DNA from 4 places in the Streptomyces sp. NPDC018045 genome. Region 1 is predicted to be linked to each of the others. Evidence: riboswitches for the same ligand, from Rfam matches in the RefSeq annotation. Region 1 holds a riboswitch; each other region holds the start of a gene.
What was found. Region 1 has a riboswitch for cobalamin ahead of ACH4EB_RS33765 (hypothetical protein). Riboswitches for the same ligand answer to the same signal wherever they lie in the genome.
Positions count from the first base shown of each region.

Region 1 (7,161 bases):
GCCCGCGGAAAGGAACCCCGGCCTGCGCTCCTCGGCCACACCGTGCACCAGGTACGCCTTGTTGGCCGGCAGGTACAGCGCGGCGCCACAGCAGGTCAGGATCAGCGCCCCCACCGCCATCGGGGGCCAGCGCAGCGCCGCCAGGAACGCCGCGAAGCCCGCCGTGCGCACCACCAGCGCCCAGACCATCGTGCGCCGCAGCCCCACCCGGTCGGCGAGCGCCCCTCCGAGGACCCCGCCCGAGAACTGCACGAGGGACGCGGCGGCCAGCACCACACCGACCGCCCCGAGCCCCATCCCCAGCCGCTCGTGCAGGAAGACCGACATGAACGGCAGGACCATGAAGCTGCCGAGCGGAATCAGGAAGGAGCTGAGCAGCAGGAAGCGCAGCGGCCCGGTCAGGGTGGACAGTGTGGCGCGCAACCCGCGGCCGCCGCCGTCGCGTTCAGCCACCGGAGGCCCGGTGCGCCGCTGTGACCGCCGTACCCGCAGGGGCCGCCGCGTCCGCCCCACCCGCCGCACCCGCCTCGTCCGTCCCGCCCAACGCGTCCGTCCCGTCCGCTCCGTCCGCCGCAGAGAACGGTTCCGTCAGGACGCGTACGGCGTTGGCGGCCGCGACGGCGCAGTGGGTGGCCAGTTCGGCGGTCTCCGCCTCCGCGTAGACGATCCCCGCGTAGCCGCGGCTGTCCCCCAGGTGCTCGACGCGATCGCCGACCCGCTTGACCGGGTACCAGGCGGGGGAGCCCGGCATGTCCGGCAGCCGGCCGAGTCCGGCGACGCCGGTGAACACCCCCGGCTGCTGCGGGTAGCCGAGGACGAAGGCCGAGGCGGGGCCGCCGGGCAGCGCCGCGTCCATGAGCCCGGGGCGGACTCCCAGCGCCGCCTCGACCATCGCCTCGTACACGTTGACGCCGAGGGCCCGGCACAGCCCCTCACCGACGAGCGCGCCGCCGATCCGCGGATTGATCTCCACCACTTCCGGACCGGCCGTGGTCAGGGCGAACTCCACATGGGCGAACCGGTCGGTGTAGCCGATCGCGGCGAGCACCTCGTCCAGCCACCGCTCCAGAGCGGCCCGGCGCGGTTCCGGGAAGGCGACGGGGAACGCGGTGATCTCCTCCCGGAAGTGCGGCTCGGGCGACATCAGCCGGCTGGAGACACCCAGCAGTCGGGTCCGTCCCGCCCAGGTCAGCGTCTCCGCGCTGTACACGGGGCCGGAGAAGTACGGCTCGGCGAAGAGGCGGCCCTTCAGCTCCCGCCCGGCGGCCTCGGCCAGCGCCGCGTCCAGCTCGCGCTCGTCCCGTACCAGCCAGACGTTCTGACTTCCGGTGCCCGCGGTGTCCTTGAGGATCGCCGGCAGGCCCACGGCCTTCACCAGCAGCTCGGCCGTCGCCGGGTCGCCGCTGTCCGCCTCGGCCGCGCGGGACCGGGTCAGGCCGGCCGCGAACAGCCGGTCCCGTACGGCGGCCTTGTCCCGGGCCAGCCGCAGTACGGACGGGTCGAGGCCGGGGAGGCCGAAGCGGGCGGTGAGTGCGGCGCCGACCAGCATCCAGGTGTCGGTGGAGCTGATCAGGCCCCGCAGGTCCGGGGTCCGGCCGAGCAGCTCTGCCACCAGCTCCGTGTCGAAGGTGTCGGTCTCCACCACCTCGACGGCGTCCGCGGGCAGCCTCTCCAGCTCGTGCGCGTAGTACGCGGGGTCGCGGGTCAGCAGCCGCAGCGGCTCGCCGAGCCGCCCGGCGGCGCGCGCCAGGCGGCCCAGCCCGAAGGTGAGCGATTCCAGGCAGACCACGGTCATGCGCGGGTCTCCTTACGGGGCAACGGCCAGGGGGCGCGGTTCCACGCCATCGTCGACCAGGGCATGGACATCTCCTCGGGACCGCCGACCTCGGTCGGCTTCAGCGCGGTCAGGTCCGCGGCCTCCCGGTGGCGGGCGTAGACCCGTTCCACGTAGCGGTGGCCGGTGTCGGCTCCGATCACCAGATGGAGCCGGTCGGGGTGGCGGCGGGTCTCGTACGCGGCGGTCAGGTACGCGGCGCCGGTGGACAGCCCGGCGAAGACGGCGTGCTCGCGCAGCAGGGCGACGGCGCCGGACATGGCGTGGGTGAAGTCCATCCAGTGCACGGCGTCGTACAACTGGTGGCGGACGTTGTCGAACGGGATCGAGGAACCGATACCGGCGATGATCGCCTCCGGGTCGTGGTGGTCCTGGCTCCCGAAGGTGACGCTGCCGAACGGCTGCACCCCGACCAGCCGGACGTCGGGATCACGGCGCCGCAGATGCGCCACCAGGCCACCGGTCGAGGCCCCCGACCCGACCCCGCCGACGACGGTCAGCGCCCGGTCCGGCAGCGCCGTGGCCACCAGGTCCGCGACCTCCCCGTAGCCCAGGTAGTGGATGTCGTCGTGGTACTGGCGCATCCAGTGGACGCCGGGCCGCTCGGCGAGGATCTCCCGTACCCGCCGGACCCGCAGTTCCTGGTCGAGCTTGAGATTCCGGGACGGTCTGACCTGTTCGACCGTCGCGCCGAGGATTTCGAGCTGGGCGAGCGTCGTGGCGTCGACGGTGGTCGAGGCCACGATGTGGCACCGCAGGCCGTAGCGGTGGCAGGCCAGCGCCAGGGCGTAGGCGTAGATGCCGCTGGAACTGTCGATCAGGGTCTGCCCGGGGCGGATGGTGCCCCGGTCGAGCAGGTGCCGGACGGCCGCCAGCGCCGAGTAGATCTTCATCGACTCGAACCGCAGCAGCACCATGCCGTCCGACAGCCGGACGAGGTCGGGGATCTTCAGGGCATCGGCTATGTGGGGGTGCGTCACGCGTAGCCTCCTTGGGCGAATGAGCACTGGTGGCCGAGCGACCGGAAGAAGGCGGACAGCTCGCCCTTCAGGGCCGGCGCCGGACGGCGGCTGAAGAGGTAGCCGATGAGGGAGCCGGTGTGGGCGACGAAGAGGCCGTCCGCCCCGAACTCCTCGCGGTGGGCCAGTACGGCGTCGAAGCTGTGCTTGGGCAGCACCTCCTGGGACAGCGCTCCGCTGAAGGTCGCGGCCCGGGCCACGGCGGCCGGGTCCCCCGAGGCGAAGCCCTTGAGGAGGTCGGTCAGACACTTCTCGTACTCGGTGGCGCAGCGCCGGTAGTGCCGCCGCAGGAGCGGGGTGACCGCGGCGGTGTCCACCGTGCCCGGCTCCATGACGAAGGCGGTGTGGAAGCCGATGCCGGTGCCCAGCCGCCGTACGACGCGGTGCCGGCCGCTCAGGTAGAGCGCGAACTCGTCGAGGAACACACTGTCGGCCCGCTCTATCGCCGACAGGACGCGGAGGACGGCCCCCGTGTCGTACGGCAGGGAGAAGACCCGGAACAGACAGCGCAGCGTCGCCACGATGTCGGCCGTCGAACTGGCCATGCCCACACCGACGCGCAGGTCCGAGTGGGTGCTCCAGCGGCCGGGCGGCAGCGTCAGGCCGGAGTGCTCCAGGAAGAGCCGCGCGGCCGTCGCCGCCTTCTCACCGAGCGGCGGTGCGTTCCCGGGGGCGGCGCCCGGCGTGAAGTACACCCAGGAGTGGCGGTCGACGGGGAACGACACGATCGCGATGTCCCGGTCACCGTCCCCACCGGAGTGCGACGGGCCTTGGTAGAGCTCGCCCAGCGTCCCCTGGCAGACGCCGGAGACGCACCCCGCCGATGCGCCACCGGACGCGGTCAGCATCGGTCACCGCACCACGGCCGTGCCTGGGCAGGCCGTCGGCCGCCCCGGAGGTATGCCTCGGTCACGAACACGCCCTCTCTCGCCGCACCCGGTCCGGGGAATGACCGGTGAGTGAAGAGGACGGGCGCGCCGTACGCGCGCCGCTCCGCCCGCACCGCCGACCCAGCCCTCGAGGTCACCGTGGACAGCGCGTGCGTCCGTGCCCGCACGCGCGCGGTCGGCAGGTATCCGGACTCGTGGGCACGTCGGCCGGGCCTTCCGGCGACACCTTCCGGCCGCCGCCTCCCGCACCCTTCGGCCGGGTCCGGTGCTGTTGGCGGCCTTCGCTCCCACTCACCGCTGCGGGACAGTCCCGGATTCCCACCGGGTTTCCCTCTTACGACGCGCCACGGTGGCGCGAACCGACTGCGCACATCAGCGTAGAGGCGCTTCGGCCACCGCAACAGGGAGACCTGCGTGGTTGTCTCGATCGGCACCGCTGACAGGGCGCGCGATGTGTGCAGTACGGGATCGCCGCCCGCGGACGCCTGTCACCTGGGGCCCTGCCGTGCAGCACACCACCTGTGACCCGGCTCAAACATGTCACCTCGGCTCGGGTCGGCACGGTCCCGCGGCAGATTCATTCGCCGTGCCCGGGGAACGGTTCGAGCCGGCGGCCCCGGCTGGAGGTGCCGCGTGGGAGCCCCGGGACGAGGAGAGGCGGGCCCAGGGCCGTCATCGGGCTCCTTCCCGGACGTTCGGCGGCGGCCGGGACCGGCCCTGCGGCCACCTGACCGTCCTGACCGCCTTCCTGCCACGCGAACCCGGGACGGATGATGATGGAGGCCGCACCCCCGCCGTGCGGGTCCTCCGCACGGCGCAACGGGCTGCCGAACAGGAGGCGTTGGCCATGCGTATCCCTGGTCCCGAGCCCCGGCCGGACGGCGGCGTGGGAGCGGTCGCGGCGGCGGGCGGACTGCACACCTACCAGCTACGGCTGCACGCGGAGTACGGGCCCGTCGTGCGGTTCCAGCTTCCGGGCGCGGAGACGGCCGTGTCGGTCGCCGACCCCGTACTGCTGGAGGCCACGGCCCACATCGACAAACGGCCGGAGCGGCTGTTCGCGTTCCTGGACCCGCTGTGCGAGGCCGGCAACCTCCAGGTGCTGCCGGCCGAGGAGCACACGCCCTGGCGACGCGTCCTGCTGTCGGTGCTGGCCGGGCGCCCGTCCCACGAACGTCACTGCGCACGGTTCACCGCGCTGGCGACCGGCCTCGCGGACCGCTGGGACGAGCGGGCGGGCCGCGGGCCCGTCGCACTGCAGAAGGACCTCACCGCGCTGTCGCTGCGGATGATCTGTGCTTATGCGCTGGACGGTGAGGCCGCGGACCCGGACGGCGTCGTCGCGGCCTTCGAGGAGGTGCTCACCGAGTACCTGGGGCGGCTGTACCAGGTGCCGGTCCCGGGCACGCCGGAGGAACGGGCCGAGCGGGCGGCCCGGGCCCTCGCCCACCTGCGGAAGACGGTGGACCGGGCGGTCGCGGCGCACCGCTCCGGCGGCCGCACGGACCGCAGTGATCTGATCGGGGCGCTCGTCGAGGCCGGTGAGCGCCCGGCGCGGATCCGCGACACCGTCATGGTGACGCTGCTGGCCGCCCACCACACCACCGGTGTGGCCGTCTCCTGGACCCTGCACCTCCTGGGACGCCACCCCGAGGCGGCCGAACGTGTCGCCGCCGAACTGGACCGGGTCCTCGGCGACCGCACGGTGCCCGAGTACGCCGATCTGCGGCGCCTCACCTACCTGGACATGGTCCTGAAAGAGGCGATGCGGCTCTACCCGCCCGGCCCCTACGGCGCGCGGGAGACGACCGGGCCCCTCGTCCTGGGCGACCACGAGATCCCCGCCGGGACGACGATCTTCTACCCGTTCTGGGCCGTCCACATGAACCCCGATTACTGGCCCGAGCCCGAGAAGTTCGTACCCGAAAGGTTCGCCCCGCGGGAAGTGGCCGAGCGGCCGCGGCTGGCCTACATCCCGTTCGGCATCGGGCCGCGAAGCTGCGAGGGCGCCCAACTCGCCATGGTGGAGGCCGAACTGGTCCTCGCCGTCCTGCTCAAACGCTTCCGCTTCCGGCCCGCGCCCGGACACCGGGTGACGCCGATCGAACGGTTCGTGCTGTGGGCGGCCGATGACATCCAGATGCTCGTGAGCCCGCGTGACACCGTGCCCCATCGGTGAACTACGCCTTCTGACGGGCCTGTTGTGCCGTGAAGCCGGGTATGCATGGGGCGGCAGTACCGGTGCGAGCAGGGGAGTGGCCATGACGGAGTGGTTATTGGCGTTCGACGCGGGCTGCGGCGTGTGCGGCGATGCGGCCGCGAGAATCGGCGGCCTGGCCCACCACCGGCTGACGATGGTGGGACTCGGGGAGGAACCCGTCCGTGCCCTGCGGCGGCGGGCACTGGGCGACGACCCGCCGTTCGCGCCGACGCTGCTGGCCGTGGACGGCGACCGGGTACGGGCCTGGACGGGCCCGGCCCTGTCGGTGCGCCTGTGCCGCCTTCTGGGGCCGGTCGGCTCGCTGCGGGTGGCCCGGGCCCTGAACCGCACCGACGCACTCGTGCACGGCGACCGGCGCAGACTCCTCAAGGCCGTGCCGGGCCTGGCGCTGGGCGCGTTCCTCGTCTCCGGTGGGCTCGCCGCGCCGGCCATGGCCTCGCCCGGCCGTCGGATGACGGCCGCCGGCGCCGAGGAGTGGGCCGCCGGGCTCGAACGGCTCCCCACCGGCTACCGCGAGGTGACCGCGCTGCCGATGCCGCGGCGCCGGGCCGTGTACGCGCGCCTCCCGGACCGGGCGAAGGCCGGCCTGTGGCTGGAGCACGTACAGCGCTACCGGGCGGCGCACCCCGAACTGTCCGGACCCCGGTCGGCGATGCTGGAGAAGGTCGCCGCGGCGATACCCGCCCTCTTCGCCGGAACCGGCGCGTGGCCCGCGGCGGACGTCGCCCGGCTGCGGGACGAGTCGGTGGCGGTGCTCGGCCCCGGCGTCTCGTTCGCCGCGCTCGGGGTCCTCGGCCCGGCCGACTCACCCGCCGCCTCCACCTCCGCCGGCCCCCGCCTGCCGATGAACTGCGACTGCCACAAGGGAGCCAGCGGATGTAGTTCCTGCGGCAACTCCGTCCCCTGCACCGAGCAGGCGTCCGGCTGCGGATGGCTGTGGCAGCAGAAGTGCGACGGGGTGTGCGGCGGTTGACGGACCGCCGTACAGGCAGCCGGTCGAAGGGCCGTCCGAACCGGCCACCGGCGTGACCACGGCGCCTCCACCGGTCCGGAGGCCACCGGTGGAGGGCAGGCGCAGCGGACCGTGTGCCCACGAGTCCGGGATACTGGGCCGGGTGGGAATGCGGATAGCGGTACTCGGGCCGGTGCGGGTCTTCGACGGGGACGGGACACCGGTCGGCATCGGGGGCGCGCGGC
Region 1 is NZ_JBIRFL010000029.1:19,681-26,841, reverse strand. Features, by position in the region: gene ACH4EB_RS33780 (MFS transporter) at 1-453, opposite strand, end outside; gene ACH4EB_RS33775 (ATP-grasp domain-containing protein) at 446-1,795, opposite strand; gene ACH4EB_RS33770 (cysteine synthase family protein) at 1,792-2,814, opposite strand; gene ACH4EB_RS33765 (hypothetical protein) at 2,811-3,701, opposite strand; cobalamin riboswitch at 3,903-4,122, opposite strand; gene ACH4EB_RS33760 (cytochrome P450) at 4,591-5,922, shown strand; gene ACH4EB_RS33755 (bacteriocin fulvocin C-related protein) at 6,005-6,937, shown strand; gene ACH4EB_RS33750 (BTAD domain-containing putative transcriptional regulator) at 7,086-7,161, shown strand, end outside.

Region 2 (7,161 bases), on a different contig from region 1:
CTGCCCGTTCAGCGGGACCAGCGGCACCGGGGAGGCCACCACCCGATGAAACCGACGAGACCGACGAGACCGACGAGCCCCATGCTCTCGATGCGCCCGATGTACCCGATGAACCCCATGCGACAGACGAGACCGATGAGACAGGCGACCGACTCGACGACGGACATGAACCCGAGCGACGCGGCTGCCGACCCTTCCACCGCCATAGCCAACGACATCCTCGCCCTCCTCCTCCCCCACCGCCGCACGCTGGAGACACCACACAGCGCCTACGACCACCAGGACCCCACTCCCGCCCACTTCCCCCACCAACTTCAGCAGGTGCGGCGCCTGGTGGCCGCCCGCCGCCCCATCCGTCTCACGCTCCCCGGCTTTCCCTGCAAGTCCCCCAACCCCGCCAAGGTCATCGGCCACCTCCCCGACGAAGGCGAACGCCTCGCGCTGCGCTTCCTCGACGGCCTCTGCGCCGCGATAGGCGAGCGGTACGCGCCGGGCGCGCGGCTCGTCATCTGCTCGGACGGGCACGTCTTCAGCGATGTGATCGGCGTGCCGGACGCGCACGTCGACGCGTACAACGACGCGCTGCGCGCCATGATCCGTACGGCCGGGCTGTCCCACCTCAGCACCTTCGACCTCCGGGACGTCTACGGAGACCTGCCCTGCGACGTCAAACGCGCGGAGGTGCACCGCCGCTACGCCCCGTCCCTGGACTCCCTGCGCGCCGAAACCCGCGGAGCGGCCGCCAACGACGGCATGCGCAGCGGCCACGGCGGTCGCGACAGCGATAGCCGTGGCGAGGGTGACAGCGATGGCGAAACACTGCGCCTCTATCGCGGCATCACCCGCTTCCTCTTCGAGGACAGCACCGGATTCGAGGGCACCCGCTCCGCCCTGCAACGTGCCTGCCGCAGCCGCGCCTACAGGGTCATCCAGCGAAGCCGCGCCTGGGGCGCGCTGATCGCCGAGCACCATCCGGACGCCGTACGGCTGTCCATCCACCCGCAGCCGCGCGGCGCGGCGAAGTTCGGCATCCGGCTGCTCGACGCACCCGACGTGTGGATGACGCCCTGGCACGCGTGCGTACTGCGGGACGCGGACGGCGGTGTACGACTGATGCGCGCGGCGGACGCGGCACAGCGCGGGCGGCTCGTCCACCGGGACGGCCACCCCAGCCACTACGTGCGCGAAGACTGATCGGATCGCCTCGTGCACGGAAGCCGATCGGACCGCCACGCGTACGGGAGCCCCTCCGGCCACCACGACTACACGGCCGGGCGGCCGGCACCGGATCAGCTACCGGCACCGACCCGCCTAACGGCACCGGCTCAACCACCAGCGCCAACGGCCCCGCGCTGATCGACGGCGATCAGCGGGTCCCCCGTCAGCGGGTGGTCGACCACCGCCGCCCGCACCCCGAAAACCTCGGCCAGCAGCTCCGGCGTCAGAACGTCGCGCGGCGCGCCGGACGCCACCACCGTCCCCTCGGAGAGCACGTGGAGCCGGTCGCAGACCACGGCCGCCGCGTTCAGGTCGTGCAGCGAGACGAGCGTTGTACAGGCCCGGCCGCGCAGCAGGGCCAGCAGCTCGACCTGGTGCCGTACGTCCAGGTGGTTCGTCGGCTCGTCCAGTACGAGGACGTCCGGGGCCTGGGCGAAAGCGCGGGCGAGCAGGGCCCGCTGCCGCTCCCCGCCGGAGAGCGCCGAGAACCGCCGCCCGCCGTGCTCCGCCAGCCCCACGTCGGCCAGGGCGCGGGCCACCGTCTCCCGGTCGGCGCGGTCGTCGCCCGCGAATGCCCGCTTGTACGGGGTGCGGCCCATCGCCACCACCTCGTGGACGGTGAGTTCGAAGTCGCCGCCGCGTTCCTGGGGCAGGGCGGCGATGTGCCGGGCGGTGCGCGTCGGCGGCATGGCCCGGATGTCCTCCCCCGCGAGCAGCACCCGGCCCGCTTCCGGGCGCAGATGCCGGTAGACCGTACGCAGCACCGTGGACTTGCCGCTGCCGTTCGGACCGACCACCCCCGCGATCTCGCCCGGCGCCGCCATCAGACGCACCCCGGCCACCACACACCGGCCGGCGTAGGACACCCGCAGATCCTCGATGTCGATCCGCAGACCGTGGCCCGTGGTCGTGTCCGTAGCCATGCGCGTCGGCGTGTCCATCGTCGCCTCCGTGGGCGTGTCCATCGCCGTCTCCGTAGCTGTGTCCGTAGCTGTGTCCGTAGCCATTTCCGTAGCTGTGTCCGTAGCCGTATCCGTAGCTCTGTCCGTCACCGGGCCCGTAACGGCAGCCGCGGCGCCCACACCCGTAGGCCCGCTCCCGCTCACGTCCCCATTCCCGTCCCCGCCCCCGTTCTCCTCCCCGCTGACGCTCTCGCCCCCGCTCACGTCCCGCCCCCCAGCCGCCGGTCCAGGACGTACAGCAGCACCGGCGCGCCGATCAGCGCCGTCACCACGCCCACGGGCAGTTCCTGGGTATCCATGGCGGTACGGCACACGATGTCCACCACCACCAGCAGGAGCGCCCCGGTCAGCGCGGCCAGCGGCAGCAGCCTGCGGTGGTCGCCCCCCACGATCAGCCTGCACAGATGCGGCACCATCAGCCCCACGAAGGCGACCGCCCCGGACACCGACACCAGGACGCCGGTGAGCAGGCTGGTCACCACGAACAGCGTGCGGCGCAGCCGGACGACGTCCACGCCGACGCTCGCCGCCGTCTCGTCCCCCATCGTGAGCGCGTTCAGCGCGCGGGCCCGCGCCTGGAGGACCAGCAGCCCGGCCGGCACGGCGAGCGCCGGCAGGACGAGCGTGCCCCACGTGGCGCCGCCGAGGCTGCCCATCAGCCAGAACAGCACGCCGCGCGTCTGCTGCTCGTCCCCGGCCTGTAGGACGAGATAGCTGGTGAACCCCGCCAGGAACTGCCCGATGCCGACCCCGGCCAGCACCAGCCGCAGCGGCGCGAAGCCGCCGCCCCGGCGGGCCAGCGTCCACACCAGCGCGAACGAGGCGAGCGCCCCGGTGAAGGCGGCCAGCGACAGACCCACGCCCCCACCCAGGCCGAACGTTCCGCCCGCGCCGAACACCCCGCCCGTTCCCGCCATCGCGCCCGCGCCCAGCACGATCGCGGCCACCGCGCCGAGCGACGCACCGTTGGAGATGCCCAGCAGGTACGGGTCCGCCAGCGGGTTGCGCACCAGCGCCTGGGTGGCCGTACCGACGAGCCCGAGGCCCGCGCCGACCAGCGCGGCGAGCAGCGCCCTCGGAACGCGTAGCTGCCAGACGATCAGGTCGTCCGTACCCGGCCGGGGCGGCTCACCGCCCAGCCGCCGGAACACCACCGACCACACCTCGGCCGGAGCGATGTCGGTGGCACCGAGCGCGACGGCCGCGGTCAGCGCGCCGAGCAGCGCGACCAGCAGACCGATGGCGAGCCATACGGTACGAGCCGCGCCTACGGCTCCCGTAGGGGCAGCGTCCGGGGCCGTACGGTCCGACCCGTTACGCTCCTCGACCCGCTCGGCCTGCCCGGCCTGCCCGGCCCCCTCGGCCCGCCCGGCTGACTCGGACCGCTCGGCCGACTTGGCCCGCTCAGCCGGCTCGGCCCGCTCGGACGTCTCGGCCCGTCCGGACGTCTCGGCCCGTCCGGCCGACTTGGCCCGCCCATCCCGCTCAACCTGATCGGCCCGCTCAGCACCGAACGGCGCCATCAGCGGCCCGCCCCGGACGTGGCCAGCCGGTCCGGGTAGAGCGTCTCCGCGATCTGCCGTACCGTGTCGGCATTGCCCACCCCGGCGATGGTCGTCCGCTCCGAGCCGATCCGAAGGAATTTTCCGTCCTTCACCGCCCGCAGCCCCGCCGTGGCCGGAAACTCCTTGAGAAATCTCTCGGCCTCGTCGAATGCCTTCTCGTTGGCCGCGGCGCTGCCCCGGTTCCGTACGCCGAGTTGAATCCAGTCCGGGTCCTTGCCGACCACGTCCTCCCACGACACCGGCTTGAAAGCGCTCGCGCAGTCCGCGAAGACGTTCCGCGCCCCGGCTTCGGTCAACACCGCGTTCGCCACCTGGCGATTGCAGACCGCGACGGGCTGTTTCGTCCCCGCGTCGAAATCGAAGAAGAAGTACGACGGCCGCTTCGCCGCGGGCACGTCCGCGAGGGCCGCATGTACCGAGGAGACCTTCTTCCGCATCTCCCTCACCAGTTGCGTCGCACGCTGCGAAGTGCCCGTGACCTGCCCGAGCCGCTGAATGTCGCCCTCCACCGCCGACAGATCCCGCTGCGGCACCTTCTTGCGCGGCGCGCACGCCGTCGACGCCAGATAGACGTGCTTGATGCCCGCCGCGGCGAATTCCTCCTCGGTCGGCCCGGTCGCCGCTCCACCCATGGTGCCCATGGAAGCGAACGTGTCGATATAGACGTCGGCTCCGGAACCGAGCAGCTTCTCCTTCGGAATCACCGTCTTCCCCAGCACCGGGACACGCTGCGCGCGGGCATCGAGTTCAGGCGGCAACGTGCCCTTTCCGGGCGGGAATCCGGTACCGATGACCCGGTCACCCGCACCCAGCCGGAGCAGCATTTCCAGGCTCGCCGCATTGCTCGTGACGATTTTCCGCGGCGCCTCGGTGAACGTCGTCCGCCGCCCGTCGCAATCGGCAACCGTGACGGGAAAGCCTCCCGCCGCGCCGCCCGAACCGGCCGATCCGCCCGCAGCCGTACGCCCGTCACCACTGCCGCAACCAGTGGCCAGCGCGGCCACCGCCAGCACCACCACTGACGCCGCCGTCGTCACCGATCGCTTTCCGGTCACCGACTTCACCAGACCCACGCGAGGACGCATACGTCCGCTCTCCCTGCCTCTCGACTGCCCACGGCCCGCGTATACGGGCCCAGGACCAGGTAGTCGAGCGGACGGCGCCCCGGGTTCCCGCCATGTTGGTCCGATGACCTTGTCCGACGCCCCTGTCCGATGACCATCCAGCGATCATGACCATGACCATGTGGCCAGCGGGCGTTAGAGTGTCCGGGCCGTGGTGTCGGGAAGACCGGTGAAGACCTTCGGGTCCAGACCGGAGCGGCCCTCGCCACTGTGATCGGGAAGTTCCCGCCCCTTTCCGTACGCGCCGGGCGCCCGTACGGAGCCACTGGCCGCAGCCCGCGGCCGGGAAGGCAGGGGCGGGCGCGTACACCCGTCAGCCAGGAGACCGGCCACGGCATCTCACGAAATGATCCACGAGGTGCTGGAGCGTGACCACCGGATGCCCCTGTCCGCCGATTCCCCTACGCCGTCCCCGACTTCTCCGCCAACCCCTCCCCCAGCCGCAACGTCGTCCCCCTCGCCTTCCCCCTCCCCGCCCCTTCTGCCCGGGTTTCGCTGGCGGCGCCAGGACACCGTGCGGACCGCGGGCCTGATGGCGGTCATAGCCGCCCTGCACGTCGTCGCCTTCGGTGTGCTCTTCCTGCTGGTCGTGCCGCAGCACTACACCGTGGGCTCGCAGGTCTTCGGGGTCGGCCTCGGCATCACCGCGTACACCCTCGGCATGCGGCACGCCTTCGACGCCGACCACATCGCCGCCATCGACAACACCACCCGCAAACTGATGGCCGACGGCAAGCGCCCGGTCTCGGTGGGCTTCTGGTTCGCGCTCGGGCACTCCAGCGTGGTCGTCGCCATGGCGGCCCTGGTCGCCGGCGGCGCACAGTTGGCCGGCACCCTGCTCGACGACGGATCGAGCGCCCACCAGGTGCTCGGCACCGTGGGCACCACGGTCTCCGGCGGCTTCCTCTACCTCATCGCCGCCCTCAACCTCGTCGCGCTGGCGGGCATCTGGCGGGTGTTCCGCGCGATGCGGCAGGGCCGGTACGACGAGACGGAGCTGGAACAGCACCTCGACTCCCGCGGCTTCATGAACCGCGTACTGGGCCGCTTCACCCGCTCCATCACCCGGCCCGGCCAGATGTACCCGCTCGGCCTGCTCTTCGGCCTCGGCTTCGACACCGCGACCGAGGTGACGCTGATGGTGATGGCGGGCAGCGGCGCGGCGGCCGGTCTGCCGTGGTACGCGATCCTGGTCCTGCCGCTGCTCTTCGCTGCGGGGATGAGCCTGTTCGACACGCTGGACGGTACGTTCATGAACTTCGCGTACCAGTGGGCGTTCTCGAACCCGGTACGCAAGGTCTACTACAACCTCACGATCACCGGCCTGTCGATCGCCGTCGCCTTCTTCATCGGAACCATCGAACTGGTCACCGTCCTGCACGAGAAGCTGGGCCTCACCGACGGCCTCACCGGCTGGATCTCGTCGATCGACCTGGACAACGTGGGCTTCATCATCGTCGGCCTGTTCGTGGTCGTCTGGGCGGCCGCCCTGGCGTACTGGCGGCTGGCCGGGGTGGAAAAGCGCTGGTCGGCCCGGGCGACGGAGGGCCGGGAGGCCGCTTGACCTAGGAGGCGCGGCGGCTGGGGGGCGGTAGGTCGCTTGGCGTGCGGGGGCGCGGAGCCGGGATCGGAAGGCTGCTTGGCCTACGGGGACGCGGAGCCGACCCGACCACGCGTACCCCGCTCTCAAGCTGCCGACCCGGGCGCCGCGCCCACCTTCCCCTTCGCACCGCCGACCCGGGCGCCGCGCCCCCTCCCCCTCAAGTCGCGGAACCGGCCGCCGCGCCCGTCTTCACGTCCCGCCCCCAGCGCGCCAGCTCGGCTTCGAGGTCGAGCGGACGGAGCCGGTCCGGTTCGTCCGGCCCCGGCCAGTCCTCCCGCGGCACCCGCCACATGACCTCGAACTCGTTGCCGTCCGGATCCTTGGCGTACACCGACTTGGACACCAGGTGATCGGTGGCGCCGACCAACGCGCCCCGCTCCGCCAGGTCCGCCGACACGTCCGCCAGCTCGCCGAGGGTGCCGACCTCCCAGGCCAGGTGGTAGAGCCCCACCCGCCCATGCTCCGGCCCGGGCGCCGCGGCGCCGACCGCGAACAGCCCGAGGTCGTGATCGTTCGCGGTCCCCTCGGCCCTGAGGAACGCGGCCCTCCCCGGGATCTCGCTGTCCACCCGGAACCCCAGCGCCTCCGTGTAGAAGTCCACAGCGCGCGCCACGTCCCGTACGTAGAGCACCGCGTGATTCAGCCGCCGCACCGCCACGTCAACCCCTCACCTTCCGCTTCTCCACTCA
Region 2 is NZ_JBIRFL010000001.1:585,687-592,847, forward strand. Features, by position in the region: gene ACH4EB_RS02440 (cytochrome P450) at 1-49, shown strand, start outside; gene ACH4EB_RS02445 (L-tyrosine/L-tryptophan isonitrile synthase family protein) at 136-1,194, shown strand; gene ACH4EB_RS02450 (ABC transporter ATP-binding protein) at 1,326-2,111, opposite strand; gene ACH4EB_RS02455 (iron chelate uptake ABC transporter family permease subunit) at 2,381-3,703, opposite strand; gene ACH4EB_RS02460 (ABC transporter substrate-binding protein) at 3,703-4,761, opposite strand; cobalamin riboswitch at 5,005-5,218, shown strand; gene ACH4EB_RS02465 (HoxN/HupN/NixA family nickel/cobalt transporter) at 5,216-6,433, shown strand; gene ACH4EB_RS02470 (VOC family protein) at 6,630-7,130, opposite strand.
Region 2: it holds a riboswitch for cobalamin, as region 1 does, so the genes downstream of both, ACH4EB_RS02465 (HoxN/HupN/NixA family nickel/cobalt transporter) here and ACH4EB_RS33765 (hypothetical protein) in region 1, are expected to answer to the same signal.

Region 3 (7,161 bases), on a different contig from region 1:
CGACGGCCATGCGGGACGCGGCGGCGGCCACCGCGGAGTCGTGGTTGAGGATGGAGAGGATCACGGTCTCCAGGAGGACCGCTTCGGCGAAGGTGCCCTCCACCCGCATGATCGGCGAGCCGGGGAAGTAGACCTCGCCCTCCGGGTAGCCCCAGATGTCGCCGCGGAAGCGATAGTCGGCCAGCCAGTCCAGCGTGCGCTCGTCGAGGATGCCGCGCTCCCGCAGAAAGCCGAGAATCGTCGCGTCGAACCGGAAGTTCTCCACCGCGTCCAGGACCCGGCCCGTCCCGGCGACGACGCCGTAGCGGCGCCCTTCGGGCAGGCGCCGGGTGAAGACCTCGAAGACCGAGCGGCGGTCGGCGGTCCCGGACCGCAGCGCGGCCTGCAGCATGGTGAGTTCGTACTGGTCGGTGAAGAGCGCAGTCGACGGCACGGCCACCGGCAGCCCCAGGTCTGCTGTGTTCATGGTGAGGATGCTACCTCCCGTACTCGTCACTCTGACGATTTCCCCGGGCCGTTTGTGCGATGCCCCACCACGGGTGGCAGCATGGACACCGTGAGCGCCGACCCGTCTGCCACCATCGCCCTTCGATCGACGCGCTGCGCGCTCAGCGCCCCCGTGGAGATCGAACGCCCCGAGTCCAGCGAGGCACCGTCCGAGGTGCCCGACCCGGACGTGCCCTGGGTCACGCTGGTGCACAACGACCCCGTCAATCTCATGAGCTACGTCGCATACGTCTTCGAGACGTACTTCGGCTACTCGAAGGGCAAGGCCAGGCAGCTCATGCTCGATGTTCACCACAAGGGGCGGGCGGTCGTCTCCAGCGGCAGCCGCGAGGAAATGGAGCGCGACGTGCAAGCGATGCACGGGTACGGCCTGTGGGCGACCCTCACGCAGGACCGCTGATGGCCGGCCACTTCGAGCCCCTGCCCGGCGGCGGCGCGGCCGCCCCCCTCGACGAGGTCGAGATCTCCATCCTGCGCAGCCTCGCCGTCCAGCTCATGGAGCTGATCGGCCCGGGCGAGGAGACGGCCGAGGGCGCCGATCCGCTCGCCGCGCTGTTCACGGAGGGCCCCAGCGAGCCGCCGTCCGACCCGGCGCTGGCCCGGCTCTTCCCGAACGCGTACGGCGGCCCGGACGAGGTGCCGGACGACGCCACGCACGCCGCCGCGGCCGAGTTCCGCCGCTACACGGAGAACGACCTGCGGACCCGTAAGCGCGAGGACGCGCTCGCGGTCGTGCGGGCCCTGGACGCGCTCGGCCCGGTCGGCGGGCCGGGCGGCGCGGACGGGCCGGACGCCGGCGGGGAGGGCTCCGTGGACGGCGCCGTGCTGCGTCTGAAGCCGGACGAGTCGCGGCAGTGGCTGGGGGCCCTGAACGACCTGCGGCTGGCCATCGGCACCCGTCTGGAGGTCACCGACGAGGACGAGAGCGGCGAGCTGCTGCGGCTGCCGGACAGCGACCCGCGCAAGCCCATGGTGATGGCCTATCTGTGGCTGGGCGGCCTCCAGGAGAGCCTGATCGAGACGCTGACGGCCTGACGTACGAGCGGCGGACCCGGCTCCGGCGCGACGTCCCCGGACTCCCCCGCGCGGCGCCCGCTCAACGGACGCTCAAATCCGGATAACGATCGCGTCACCGACCCTGACTACCCAGCAGCCCATTCCAGCACTTATCCTACTTTTCTTGTGCTCGGCTCCAAGACATCGCTGGTAGATGTCCAAGGGGCCGTGATAGATGTTCACGACCTGCCGTGAGTGACGCCACCCCTGTCACTCCGGGAGCGCTTGGCCGGCCGACCGTCGGCGTGCAGGAACTCCATCCGGGGGGATCGGAACCCGATCCGGACAGACCGGGTCGGAATGGAGAAGGGCGCACCACACATGACCTCTGTGCAGGTCGAAAAGAAAGCCGGCGGCAGCGACGCCGCGGGATCTGCCTCGGAAGAGGGTTACCAGCGGGGGCTGGGAAACCGGCAGATCCAGATGATCGCCATCGGTGGCGCCATCGGAACCGGTCTGTTCCTCGGAGCGGGCAAGGCGATCTCCAAAGCGGGACCCAGCATCATCCTGGCCTACGCCATCGTGGGCCTGGTCATCTTCTTCATCATGCGGGCGCTGGGCGAGCTGCTCATGTACCGCCCGGTGTCGGGCTCCTTCTCGGAGTACGCCCGTGAATTCCTCGGGCCGTTCATGGGATTCGTGACCGGCTGGACGTACTGGCTGTTCTGGGTGGTCACCGGCATCACGGAAGTGACTGCAGCAGCCACCTATGTGCAGTACTGGAACAAGGGAATACCCCAGTGGGCGTCGGCCCTGGTGTTCACGGTCGCCCTGTTCGGAATCAACCTGATCTCCGTGAAGCTCTTCGGTGAGCTGGAGTTCTGGTTCTCGATGGTCAAGGTCACCGCGATCATCGGCATGATCCTCATCGGTCTCGGTGTGATCACCATCGGTTTCTCCGACGCCGGTGACACCGCTTCCTTCAGCCTTCTGTGGTCGGACGGCGGATTCTTCCCGAAGGGCATCGGCGGCACGCTGATGACCTTGCAGATCGTGATGTTCGCCTTCCTGGCGGTCGAACTCGTCGGCGTCACCGCGGGCGAGGCCACCAACCCGAAGAAGGTCCTGCCGAAGGCCATCAACACCGTGCCGTGGCGGATCGGCCTCTTCTACATCGGCGCGCTCATCATCATCCTGTCCGTCGTGAGCTGGACCGTCTTCAAGCCGGGCGTGAGCCCCTTCGTCGCGGCCTTCCAGCAGATCGGCCTGCCGGCCGGCGCGGCCATCGTCAACTTCGTCGTGCTGACCGCGGCGCTGTCCTCGGCCAACTCCGGCATGTACTCCACCGGCCGGATGCTGCGCGACCTCGCGCTCAACGGCCAGGGGCCCAAGCTGTTCACCCGCCTCAGCAAGAACGGCCTGCCGACCTGGGGCACCGGCGTCTCCGTCGCGATGATGCTGTTCGGCGTGGGGATCAACTACCAGTGGCCGGGCAAGGCCTTCGACCTGGTCGTCTCCTTCGCGACGATCTCCGGTATGTGGGCCTGGATCATGATCCTGCTGTCGCAGCTCCGGTTCCGGGCCAAGGCCGACCGCGGTGAGCTGCCGCAGTCCGAGTTCAAGGCGCCCGGCGCCCCGTACACCTCGATCTTCGCGCTGGCCTTCATCGGCATGGTGATCGTGATGATGGGCGTGGACCCGGACGCCCGCGTCTCGCTGTACGCGGCGCCGTTCTGGGCGCTGGTCCTGGGCGTCAGCTACCTGGTGCTCAAGTCCCGCAACCCGGAGATGTTCGCCAGGCCGGCCGCTCCCGCCGTGGGGGCGGCGGCGGCCGGCAAGAGCGGCGACCAGGACTGAGAACGGCCCCTTCCGGGGCGGACTTTCCGTGCCTGTCCAGCATGCGGGCCGGTGCGTACCAACCTTCGGTACGCACCGGCCCGCCTGCTTATTCTTGGGCCCATGCTGACCCTTACCAAGGCTCTGTACGACCAGATCGTGGACCACGCCCGCAAGGACCATCCCGACGAGGCCTGCGGCATGGTCGCGGGTCCGGAGGGCAGCGGCCGCCCCGAGCGGTTCATCCCGATGCTCAACGCCGCCCGCTCGCCCACCTTCTACGAGTTCGACTCCTCGGACCTGCTGAAGCTCTACCGCGAGCTGGACGACCGGGACGAGGAGCCGGTGATCATCTACCACTCGCACACCGCCACCGAGGCGTACCCGTCCCGTACGGACATCTCCTACGCCAACGAGCCCGGCGCCCACTACGTCCTGGTCTCCACGGCCGACACCGACGACGCCGGACCGTTCCAGTTCCGCTCGTTCCGGATCGTGGACGGCGTGGTCACGGAAGAAGACGTCGAGGTCGTCGACGCCTACTGAGCACCGCGGCGGCGGACGCCGCCCGCGCACCTGACACACTGTGCCGCATCACCTCGGGCGGCAGGACCCAGGAACCCGGTGCGAATCCGGGACGGTCCCGCCACTGTGACCAGGCCGCATGCCTGGAAGCCAGGAACTGACCTGCCGCCCTCAGCACACCGACCAGGGGACGCGGATCCCCCGGAGGAGGCACGGCCATGGCCAGATCCAGGTCCCGCGGCGCGCTGCGCGCGCTCACGGCGGCGGCGCTCCTGCTGCCGCTCGCCGCCTGCGGCACCGACGGCGACGGGAAGGCGCCCGGCGGGGCCACGGCGAAGACGGCCGGCTTCCCGTACACCGTCGAGAACTGCGGCGTACGCACCACCTTCGAGGCACCGCCCGAGCGCGTGGTGACCATGAACCAGCACACCACCGAGATCATGCTCGCCCTCGGCCTCAAGGACCGGCTGGCCGGCACCGCCTACCTCGACGACAAGGTGCTGCCGCAGTACGAGAAGGACTACCGGAGCGTCAAGGTCCTCGCCAAGGGATACCCCTCCTACGAGACGCTGCTCGGCGCCAACCCCGACTTCGTCTACGGCGGTTACGCCAGCGCCTTCGACAAGGGCGAGGGCCGCGAACGGGCCGCGCTGGAGAAGTCCGGCATCAAGACCCGCCTGAACGTCGAGTACTGCTCCCACGGCAGGACCGGCATTCGGCAGCTCGCCCAGGAGATCCGCGAGGTCGGCGCCACCTTCGGCGTACGCGACCGGGCCGAAGCCCTGGTCAAGAAGGCCGAGACGACGATCGCCGCCACCAAGGACAAGCTGAAGGGGACCGACCCGGCCGCCGTCTTCGTCTACGACAGCGGCGACTCCGCCGTGCACACCGCGGGCGGCCAGGGCATCGGCAACGAGATCATTTCCCTCGCCGGCGGCCGCAACGTCTTCGCGGACCGGGCCAAGACCTGGGCCGACGTGTCCTGGGAGCAGATCGTCGAGCGCAAGCCCGAGATCATCGTGATCTACGACTACGGCGGTATCAGCGTCGCGGCGAAGAAGAAGCGGCTGCTCGACGACCCCGCGCTCCAGGACGTACCGGCCATCAAGAACAAGCGGTTCGCGGTGCTGCCGTTGTCCAGCGCGGTACTCGGCGTACGCGTACCCGACGCCGTCCGGTCGCTGGCCGGACAGCTTCACCCCGACGCCGTCAAGTAGCCCCGGTGACCTGCACGACCGCGGCACCGCCGCGCCGCCTGCGCCACACCCTCGTCCTGACCGTGCTCGCCGCCGCCCTGCTCGCGGCGGGCCTGGCCGGGCTCGTCCTCGGCTCCGTCCGCGTCCCGCCCGGCGACGTGCTGCGCATCCTGACCGGGGACGCGCCCGCCGGCCCGTTCCCGACCATCGTCCTCGACGTACGGCTGCCGCGCGTCCTGCTCGGCGCCGTCGTCGGCGCGGGGCTCGCCGTCATCGGCACCGTCCTACAGGCGCTGGTCCGCAACCCGCTCGCCGACCCGTTCCTGCTCGGCGTCTCCTCCGGGGCCTCGACCGGCGCCGTCATGGTCGTCGTCCTCGGCGTCGGCGGCGGCCTGGCCGGCGCGGTCGCGATGCCGCTGGCCGCCTTCGCCGGATCGCTGGGCGCGCTGGTCGCCGTCTACGCCCTGGCCCGGCGCGGCGGCACCATGACGACCGGACGGCTGGTGCTGGCGGGCGTCGCGGTGCAGTACATCCTCTCCGCGCTGACCAGCCTCGTCCTGGTCACCTCGGCCCGGGCCGAACACCTGCGGTCCCTCATGTTCTGGACGCTGGGCGGCCTCGGCCAGGCCCGCTGGGACACCCTGTGGCTGCCCGCCCTCGTGCTGCTCGCCGGTCTCGCCCTGCTGCTCACCCTCGCCCGGCCGCTCGACCTGCTGCTCGTGGGCGAGGAGGGCGCCACCGTCCTCGGCCTGGACACCGGCCGCTTCCGCGCCGCCGTCTTCGTCCTCGCGTCACTGGTCACCGGCGTACTCGTGGCGGCCAGCGGGTCGATCGGCTTCGTCGGGCTGATGGTGCCGCACGCCGTCCGCATGCTCGTCGGCGCCTCGCACCGCGCCCTGCTGCCGGTCGTCGCGCTGGCGGGCGCGGTCTTCGTCGTCCTCGCCGACCTGCTGGCCCGCACCGTCGCCGGCTCCCAGGAGATCCCCGTCGGGGTGGTCACCGCCCTGGCCGGCGGCCCGTTCTTCCTGTGGCTGCTGCGCCGCACCACCCGTACGGAAGGGATCACCGGATGAGCGGCCGGAGCACGGACACGGACACCCCGGCGGGCGCCGCCCCCGCCGAACTGCGGACCGAGGGCCTGTCGTACGGCGTCGACGGCCGTCATCTCGTCGACGGCGCCGACCTGCACGTCGCCCCGGGCGAGACGGTCGGCCTGGTCGGGCCCAACGGCAGCGGCAAGACCACCCTGCTGCGCTGCGTCTACGGCACCCTGGCCCCCACCCACGGCCGGATCACCCTGGACGGCCGGGACCTGGCCGGGTTCACGGCCAAGGAGCGGGCCCGGCGCGTCGCCACCGTCCCCCAGGACGGCAGCGGCACCTTCGAGCTGACCGTGCGCGAGATCGTCGCCATGGGCCGCTCCCCGCACAAGCGCTTCTGGGAGACCGACTCGGCGGCCGACACCGCCCTCGCCGACCGGGCACTGGCGTGGGTGGGCGTCGCGGAGCTGCGCGACCGTTCCTTCGCCGCGCTCTCGGGCGGCGAACGGCAGCGCGTCCTGGTCGCGCGGGCACTCGTGCAGCAGCCGTCCCTGCTCGTCCTCGACGAGCCGACCAACCACCTCGACATCCGCTACCAGCTCGACGTTCTCGCCCTCGTCGCCGGCCTGGGCACCAGCACCCTGCTCGCACTGCACGACCTCAACCTCGCCGCGTACTACTGCGACCGCCTGTACGTGCTGCGCGCGGGCCGCGTCGTCGCCCAGGGAACGCCGCACGAGGTCCTCACCCCCGACCTGCTGGCCGACGTGTACGGGGTCGCCGCCGAGGTCAGCGCGCACCCGCTGACCGGGGCGCCGACGGTGGTGTACCTGCCGCCGGACGCGAAGGCCCGCACGGCGGGGCGACGGTGAGCGCGTACGAGGGGGCGGCCGCCCGCCGGCCGACCGCCTGTCAGCAGGCCGCCCTCCGGCAGGCCGCCACTCGGCAAGCCGTTCCCGGGGGCACGGAAGGTCCGCACGCCGCGCTCGCCGCACTCGCCGCGCACGGCCCCCGCTACCACCTCGGCCTGGGCGCGCCGCCGCCCGGCGGGACCGGCTGGC
Region 3 is NZ_JBIRFL010000008.1:206,051-213,211, reverse strand. Features, by position in the region: gene ACH4EB_RS20910 (nicotinate phosphoribosyltransferase) at 1-466, opposite strand, end outside; gene clpS (ATP-dependent Clp protease adapter ClpS) at 548-907, shown strand; gene ACH4EB_RS20900 (DUF2017 domain-containing protein) at 907-1,542, shown strand; gene ACH4EB_RS20895 (amino acid permease) at 1,885-3,360, shown strand; gene ACH4EB_RS20890 (Mov34/MPN/PAD-1 family protein) at 3,463-3,885, shown strand; cobalamin riboswitch at 3,924-4,045, shown strand; gene ACH4EB_RS20885 (ABC transporter substrate-binding protein) at 4,083-5,081, shown strand; gene ACH4EB_RS20880 (FecCD family ABC transporter permease) at 5,087-6,133, shown strand; gene ACH4EB_RS20875 (ABC transporter ATP-binding protein) at 6,130-6,972, shown strand; gene ACH4EB_RS20870 (hypothetical protein) at 6,969-7,161, shown strand, end outside.
Region 3: it holds a riboswitch for cobalamin, as region 1 does, so the genes downstream of both, ACH4EB_RS20885 (ABC transporter substrate-binding protein) here and ACH4EB_RS33765 (hypothetical protein) in region 1, are expected to answer to the same signal.

Region 4 (7,161 bases), on a different contig from region 1:
GGAGCTGCTTCGACTCCGACCGGGCCGCCGGCGACACCGCGCACGACGAGCCGAAACAGCCCGGGCACCCGACCGTCTGGACCGAGACCTTCGAAACCTCGGAGGTACGCGGCGAGGTCCGGCCGAGCGTGGGCCTGGCCGCCACCGTCACCGCCGACCTCCAGGGCAGCCACCTGGCGGTGGACCGGCTGCGCGACGTGCTGACGCGCGCGTTCTCCGTCCGTACGGAAGGCACGGTCTCGGGCGACCAGGAGGTCGAGCTGCAAATCGTCCTGGAGAGCGCGGGGGAGAGCTGACCGCCTTCAGGACGTCACGGGCGGGCGCGGAGCAGCCTCAGTTCCGTTCCGCGCCCGCCCGTTCTGCGGCCGGGGCCCTCACCCCGGCGGCACACCGGGGCCCCTCAGCCCCGGTCGTCCGTGCGGAACCGGAGGCGGCGGAGGAGCCGAGGTCCTCGCCGCCACCGCCACCGGCTCAGGTCAGGCCGAGGGCGGCAGCTCCGCCCGGACGGTCCGGGCGGCGGCGACGAGGTTCTCCAGCGAAGCGCGGGTCTCGGGCCAGCCGCGGGTCTTCAGACCGCAGTCGGGATTGACCCACAGGCGCTCGGCCGGGATGGCTCCGAGACCCTTGCGCAGCAGGCTCGCCGCCTCCTCGGCGCTCGGCACCCGGGGCGAGTGGATGTCGTACACGCCCGGCCCGGCCTCCCGCGGGTAGCCGTGTTCGGCCAGTTCCCGGGCCACCTGCATGTGGGAGCGGGCGGCCTCCAGGCTGATGACGTCGGCGTCGAGGTCGTCGATGGCCCGGACGATGTCGCCGAACTCGGCGTAGCACATGTGCGTGTGGATCTGCGTACGGTCCCGTACGCCGCTGGTGGTGAGGCGGAACGCCGCGGTGGCCCAGGCGAGGTAGGCGGCATGGCCGGCGGCGCGCAGCGGCAGTGTCTCGCGCAGGGCCGGCTCGTCCACCTGGATGACCGAGGTGCCGGCCGCCTCCAGGTCGGCGACCTCGTCCCGCAGGGCCAGCGCCACCTGCCGGGCGGTGTCGCCGAGCGGCTGGTCGTCCCGGACGAAGGACCAGGCGAGCATGGTGACCGGGCCGGTCAGCATCCCCTTGACGGGCCGGTCGGTGAGCGACTGCGCGTACCGCGTCCACCGCACCGTCATCGGCTCGGGCCGTGAGATGTCGCCCGCGAGGACCGGCGGCCGGACGTAGCGCGTGCCGTACGACTGGACCCAGCCGTGCTGTGTGGCGAGGCAGCCGGTGAGCTGTTCCGCGAAGTACTGCACCATGTCGTTGCGTTCGGGCTCGCCGTGGACGAGGACGTCGAGGCCCGCCCGCTCCTGGAAGGAGAGCACCTCGCGGATCTCGTGCTCGATGCGCTCCTCGTACCCGGCCGTGTCGATGCGTCCCGCGCGCAGATCCGCGCGGGCGGTGCGCAGTTCGGCGGTCTGCGGGAAGGAGCCGATGGTGGTGGTCGGCAGCAGGGGCAGGCCCAGGTGGGCCCGCTGCGCGGTGGTCCGCTGCGCGTAGGGCGCCGAGCGGCGGCCGTCGGCGTCGGTGACGGCGGCGGTACGGGCCCGTACGGCGGGGTCGTGGGTGATCGCGGAACCGGCGCGGGACGCCAGGGCGGCTCGGTTGGCGGCCAGTTCGGCGGCGATCGTGTCGGTGCCGTGCGCGAGTGCGCGGGCGAGCGTGGCGATCTCGGTGGTCTTCTGCCGGGCGAACGCGAGCCAGCGCAGGACCTGCGGGTCGATGTCCCGCTCGGCGGTGGCGTCGAGCGGCACGTGCAGCAGGGAGCAGGAGGCCGCCACGTCGACCCGGTCGGCCAGGCCCAGCAGCGTACCGAGCGTGCCCAGCGACCTCTCGTAGTCGTTGAGCCAGATGTTGCGGCCGTTGACGACACCGGCGACCAGCCGCTTGCCGGGCAGGCCGCCCACGGCGGCGAGCGCGTTCAGATTGTCCGCGGCGGCCTCGGTGAAGTCCAGCGCGAGACCGTCGACGGGGCTCTTGGCGAGCACCGGCAGGGCCTCGCCGAGCTGGTCGAAGTACGAGGCGACCAGCAGCTTCGGGCGGTCGTCGAGGCCGCCGAGGACGCGGTAGGCGCGCTCGGTGGCGTTGAGTTCGGCCGGGGTGCGGTCCTGCACCAGGGCGGGCTCGTCGAGCTGCACCCACGCGGCACCGGCCGCACGGAGGTCGGCCAGGACCTCCGCGTAGACGGGCAGGAGCCGGTCCAGCAGGGTCAGCGGATCGAAGTCGGCGGCGACACCCGGGGCGGGCTTGGCCAGCAGGAGATAGGTGACCGGGCCGACGAGGACCGGGCGCGGCGCGTGGCCGAGCGCGAGCGCCTCCCGCACCTCGCCGACCTGCTTGGCGGAGTCGGTGGTGAAGACCGTGTCAGGGCCCAACTCCGGTACCAGATAGTGGTAGTTGGTGTCGAACCACTTGGTCATCTCCAGCGGCGCCACGTCCTGCGTGCCGCGCGCCATCGCGAAGTAGCCGTCCAGGGCGTCGGCCTCGACGGCGGGGCGGTGCCGTTCCGGGACCGCTCCGACCATGACGCTGGTGTCCAGCACATGGTCGTAGTACGAGAAGTCACCGGTCGGTACCTCGTGGATGCCGGCGTCGGCGAGCTGTTGCCAGTTCGAACGGCGCAGGTCCTTCGCGGTCTCCGTCAGCGCGTCCGCGCTGACGCGGCCCTTCCAGTACCCCTCGACGGCCTTCTTCAGTTCCCGGTTGCGACCCTGGCGGGGGTAGCCGTACACGGTGGCCCGTGCTGCCGCGGCTGCGGGCTTCGCTGTCACGGAATCTCCTTCGCGGACGTGTTCTTCTCCGAGTCCCGGTGACGGGACGAGAACGCGAAGGAATGACGCACCGGACGGGCCACCCGGCGCCGCCGAACGGCACGCGTGCTCGTCTGATGTGTACGCCGACCCGCCCTCGAGGTCACCGGAATGTCCGCGCACGTATGGACGCACGCGGGCAACGGGCAGGTCTTCGGACTCGCGGGCACGCCTGCCGGACCTTCGTCCGGCGGGCACCTACTGGCCGTCGCTTCCCGGATCCGCGGCCCGGATCCAGTGCGTATGACGGCGGTCGTTCTCGCTCACCGCTGCGGGGCAGTCCCGGATTCCCACCGGGTTCCCTCTTGCGACGCACCTGCCTGGCGGACAGGGCGAACCAGTTGCACCGGACAGAGTAGGTCCCTCACCCCTCGTACGGACAGACCTGTTCGTGTGGCGGCGCGTGAGATGGGACACGAGGGGAGCCGGCGGGGCGGGTCGGGCGGCCCTTGTGCCTCCGCCGCCACACCGCAACAGAAAACCCTGCCGGGCCGATTCGGGTGGGGCGTTGCCTCGTCGCGCGCCTCGCCCGATCGTGAGTTCACCGCGGCTGAAGCGGGATTCCGGGATGGCTGCATCGGCCATCCGGGCGGCGCACCGTTCTGCGAATGCGGCAAAGGCGTCGTCGGCACCGCCGCCGAGGGTGTTTCTGTGCCGCTTATTGGTCGCTGTATTTCTCGCTGTTGCTTCCGGTGGGAAGTTTGTGGATGAGGTGGTGGGAGTGGCCGGGCGCGGTCGTGGTGGGTGCGTGGTGGCCTGGGGAGAGGGTGCGCGAGGTGTCAGGTGGGTGGTGGTGACGGGCTGCGGAGCGGGGTTCGAGGGGTTTCCGGGAACCTTTTGCGTGGCGGTGGGATTGCGGTGGGGCGCGTGGGGGAAGGATGGTTTTCTTTGGGGGCCGGGGGGTGTGGGGGACTTGATGAAGTGGTCAACTATTCATTGACAGTTGCTCTGTACGGGTGGTTGAGTCGGCCTCGCCACGGGGGCCTTGCCCATGGTTTGCCGTACCGCGGGGAGGGGTGACCGTCAATTGAGTCCTGTCCATCGAGCCCTGACCATCGAATCCCCGTCCCCGGCATCTGCCGGACATTCCGGTCCGCCGCGGCGACCGCGGTTTTGACCGAGGGGTTTTTCCCCTTCTTGATGCGGTGTCGGTGAGGCGTTCACGTTGCCGTACGCGGTGAATCCCCCGTGCCGTCATGGTGATGCCGACTGCAAGGCGGGTGTCCCGGGCGACTTTGAACCCGGTGTCCAGGAACAAGGAGCAAGGTGTGCTTGACGCCCGGAGAGGGACCCGGAAGACATTCGACAAGCCGGGTACCGAATCGGCGGATCTGGTGGTGGACGGCGGGCGGGCCGCGGCGGCCGTCGGTGCCGGTGCGCTGAGCGTCGGGGTGCCGGGCGACAAGTCGGTCAGTCACCGGGCCCTGCTCGCGGCCCTGCTTCCGGGAGCACCCGAGGTGCTGACGGTGCGCAACGCCAACGTGGGCGGCGCCGTACGCGCGTTGCTGCCGGCGATGCGCGCGCTGGGCGTGGAGGTCGTGGCCGGTGCGGACGGCGCCACGCTGACCGTGCGGCGCGGTGCGGCACCGGTGCCGCAGCGGGTACGGGAGCACCCGGATGTCGCCCGGTGGCCCGAGGGCGTGCCGTACGTGGAGACCGGAGGGTCGAGCGCCGCGGCCCGGCTGCTGATCGGCGTACTCGCGGGGAGTGGCACCCCGGCGGTGGTGGACGGCGACGACGTACTGCGGCACCGGCCGATGGACTGGCTGGTCGACCCGCTGGCCGAACTGGGCGCGGACATCACGTATCTCGGGGACGACGGCTGCCTGCCCGTCTGGGTGAAGGGACCGGTGTGCCGGCCCGGCAGGACGGTGGAGTTACGCGTGGGGAGCGCGCAGGCACGGTCCGGGGTACTGCTGGCCTTGGCCGCCGCCGGCCTGCCCGGGACCGTACGGCACCCGGTGCGTTCGCGGGACCACACCGAGCGGATGCTCGCTTCGTTCGGCGGTGAGCTGGACGAGGGGGACAGCGAACTCGTGTGGGCCGGGCGGGCGTTCCAGGTGCCGGGAGGCATCGACGTACCGGCCGATCCGTCGCTCGCGGCGTATCCCGTGGCCGCGCATCTGCTGTGGGGGGACGGCGGTACGCTGCGGGTGCCGGGCGTCTGCCTGAACCCGACCCGGACCGGATTCTTCGAGGTGCTGCGGCGGGGCGGGGCGGACATCTCCTACGCGTACGAGCACGGGCGCGGGGACGCGCCCGAGTGCGGGGACGGAAGCGGGACCGGAAGCACCGAGGGGGGACGCCCGCGGGCCGGTGAGCCGGTGGGGACCGTGGTGGTCCGGGGAGGGCTGGACGCCGTCGAGTCCGTGCGGGTGGACGAGCCCTGGCTGCTGCACGCGCTGATCGACGAGGTGCCGCTGCTGGCCCTGGTCGCGGCCCGGCTGCCCGGGACATCGTGGATCGGATGCGCGCAGGAACTGCGCTTCAAGGAGACGGACCGGCTGACGACCACGGCGCGGATGGCCGAAGCCTTCGGCGCCCGGATCGAGGTGGCGGCGGACGGGCTGACGGTGCACGGCGGCGCGCCGCTGCGCGCCGGTGTGGTGCCGGGCTTCGAGGACCACCGGATCGCCATGGCCGCCGCGACGCTCGCGGGGTGCCTGCCGGGGCGCACCACGGTGCGCGGCGGCGCCTGTCACCGCACGTCATTTCCCGACTTCGCCGATGTGCAACGGGCCGTCGGCGCCCGGATCGCAAAGGACCCCGAGGCATGATGAGTGAGGCGAGTACCGAGGCGCGGTCCACGGGCAGCACCCTGGGGCCGGCCTTCAGCGGCGGCAGCGGGCCCTGGCTCTACGCCGAGGACGGCACCGCCTGGTTCGACGGGACCGCGGGAAGCGGCGCGGCGACCCTGGGGCATCAGCACCCGGACGTCATCGCCGCCGTGACGGCTCAGGCCGGCCGCCTGGCGCACACCGGCTGCAAGCTGGGTTCGGACGCCCGCCGGCGGATGGTCGAGCGGATCGGCGCGCTGTCCCCGTACGCGGAGCCCGCAGTGCTGCCCACCACGACCGGCGCGGAGGCGGTGGAGTCCGCGCTGAAGATCGCCCGCGCGGCCACCGGGCACCGGGCCGTGGTCGGCTTCCGCTACGGCTTCCACGGCAAGACGGCCGGGGCGCTGGCGCTCACCTGGCGCGCGGAGTTCAAGACCTACAGCGGCTTCGGGGACGAGGACGGCCGCGGGCCGGCCGTCATCGCGGAGCTGCCCGACCCCAGGGAACCGGGGCCCGACGACGCGGCGCGGTTCGCGGCGGGGCTGTCCGCGGCGCTGGACGCCGCCGACCGGCGCGGCGGCACCGCGGCCGTGGTGCTGGAGCCGGTCCAGGTGACCGAGGGCGTGCTGGATGTGGCGCCGGGGCTGCTGGACGAGATCGCCCGGCAGGCGCACTCCCGGGGCGCGCTGCTCGTACTGGATGAGATCTACACCGGACTGGGGCGCGCCGGGCGGCTGTTCACCGCCGAGCTGATGACCGAGCGCCCGGACCTGACGCTGCTCGGCAAGACGCTGGGCAACGGCTTCCCGGTCGGCGCCGTGGTGGGGGAGCGCGCGGTGGTCGACGCGTTGCCGCCGGGCGTGCAGACCTCCACGTTCTCGGGGCATCCGGTCTCCTGTGCCGCCGCCGGGGCCGTCCTGGACGTCGTCGTACGGGAGGACCTGGCGGGCCGGGCACGGGAGTTGGGGAGACGCTTGCGCGCCGACCTGGCGGCACTGGCCGCCGGGCACTCCTGGATGCGGGCGGTGCGGGCGACCGGCGCGCTGGCGGCCTTCGACTGCGTACGGGACGGGCGACCGGACCCGGAACGGGCGCGGGCCGTCACGGGCGGCGCGCTGCGCGGCCGGCTGTTGCTGTTCGGCGGTGGACCGGAGGGCGCCACCGTCAAGATCGTGCCGCCGGCGCTGCTGGACGAGGACGGCTACCGGTTCCTGATCGACGCGCTGGAGGCGGCGGTGGCCGGGGCCGTCCCGGACGCCACACGGAACGGCGGGCACCACGCCGCCCCCGCCACCCCCACCCCGAACGGCGGTCGCGCATGACGTTCCAGCAGTTGGAAAAGGACGTGCTGGCGCCGCAACTGTGCACCGTGTGCGGGGCCTGCGAGCTGGCCTGCCCGGCCGGGGTGATCGGCTTCGACGAGCTGGACCCGGTGCTCACCGTGGCCTCCTGGACCGCCGCCGACTGCGGGGAGTGCACCGACTGCCTGGACGTCTGCCCGGGGGCCGACCCCGGCACCCCGGCCGCCGAGGAGCGGCTGTTCGGCC
Region 4 is NZ_JBIRFL010000009.1:239,638-246,798, forward strand. Features, by position in the region: gene ACH4EB_RS22440 (hypothetical protein) at 1-296, shown strand, start outside; gene metE (5-methyltetrahydropteroyltriglutamate--homocysteine S-methyltransferase) at 477-2,798, opposite strand; cobalamin riboswitch at 2,965-3,194, opposite strand; gene ACH4EB_RS22450 (3-phosphoshikimate 1-carboxyvinyltransferase) at 4,106-5,614, shown strand; gene ACH4EB_RS22455 (aminotransferase class III-fold pyridoxal phosphate-dependent enzyme) at 5,614-6,936, shown strand; gene ACH4EB_RS22460 (Coenzyme F420 hydrogenase/dehydrogenase, beta subunit C-terminal domain) at 6,933-7,161, shown strand, end outside.
Region 4: it holds a riboswitch for cobalamin, as region 1 does, so the genes downstream of both, metE (5-methyltetrahydropteroyltriglutamate--homocysteine S-methyltransferase) here and ACH4EB_RS33765 (hypothetical protein) in region 1, are expected to answer to the same signal.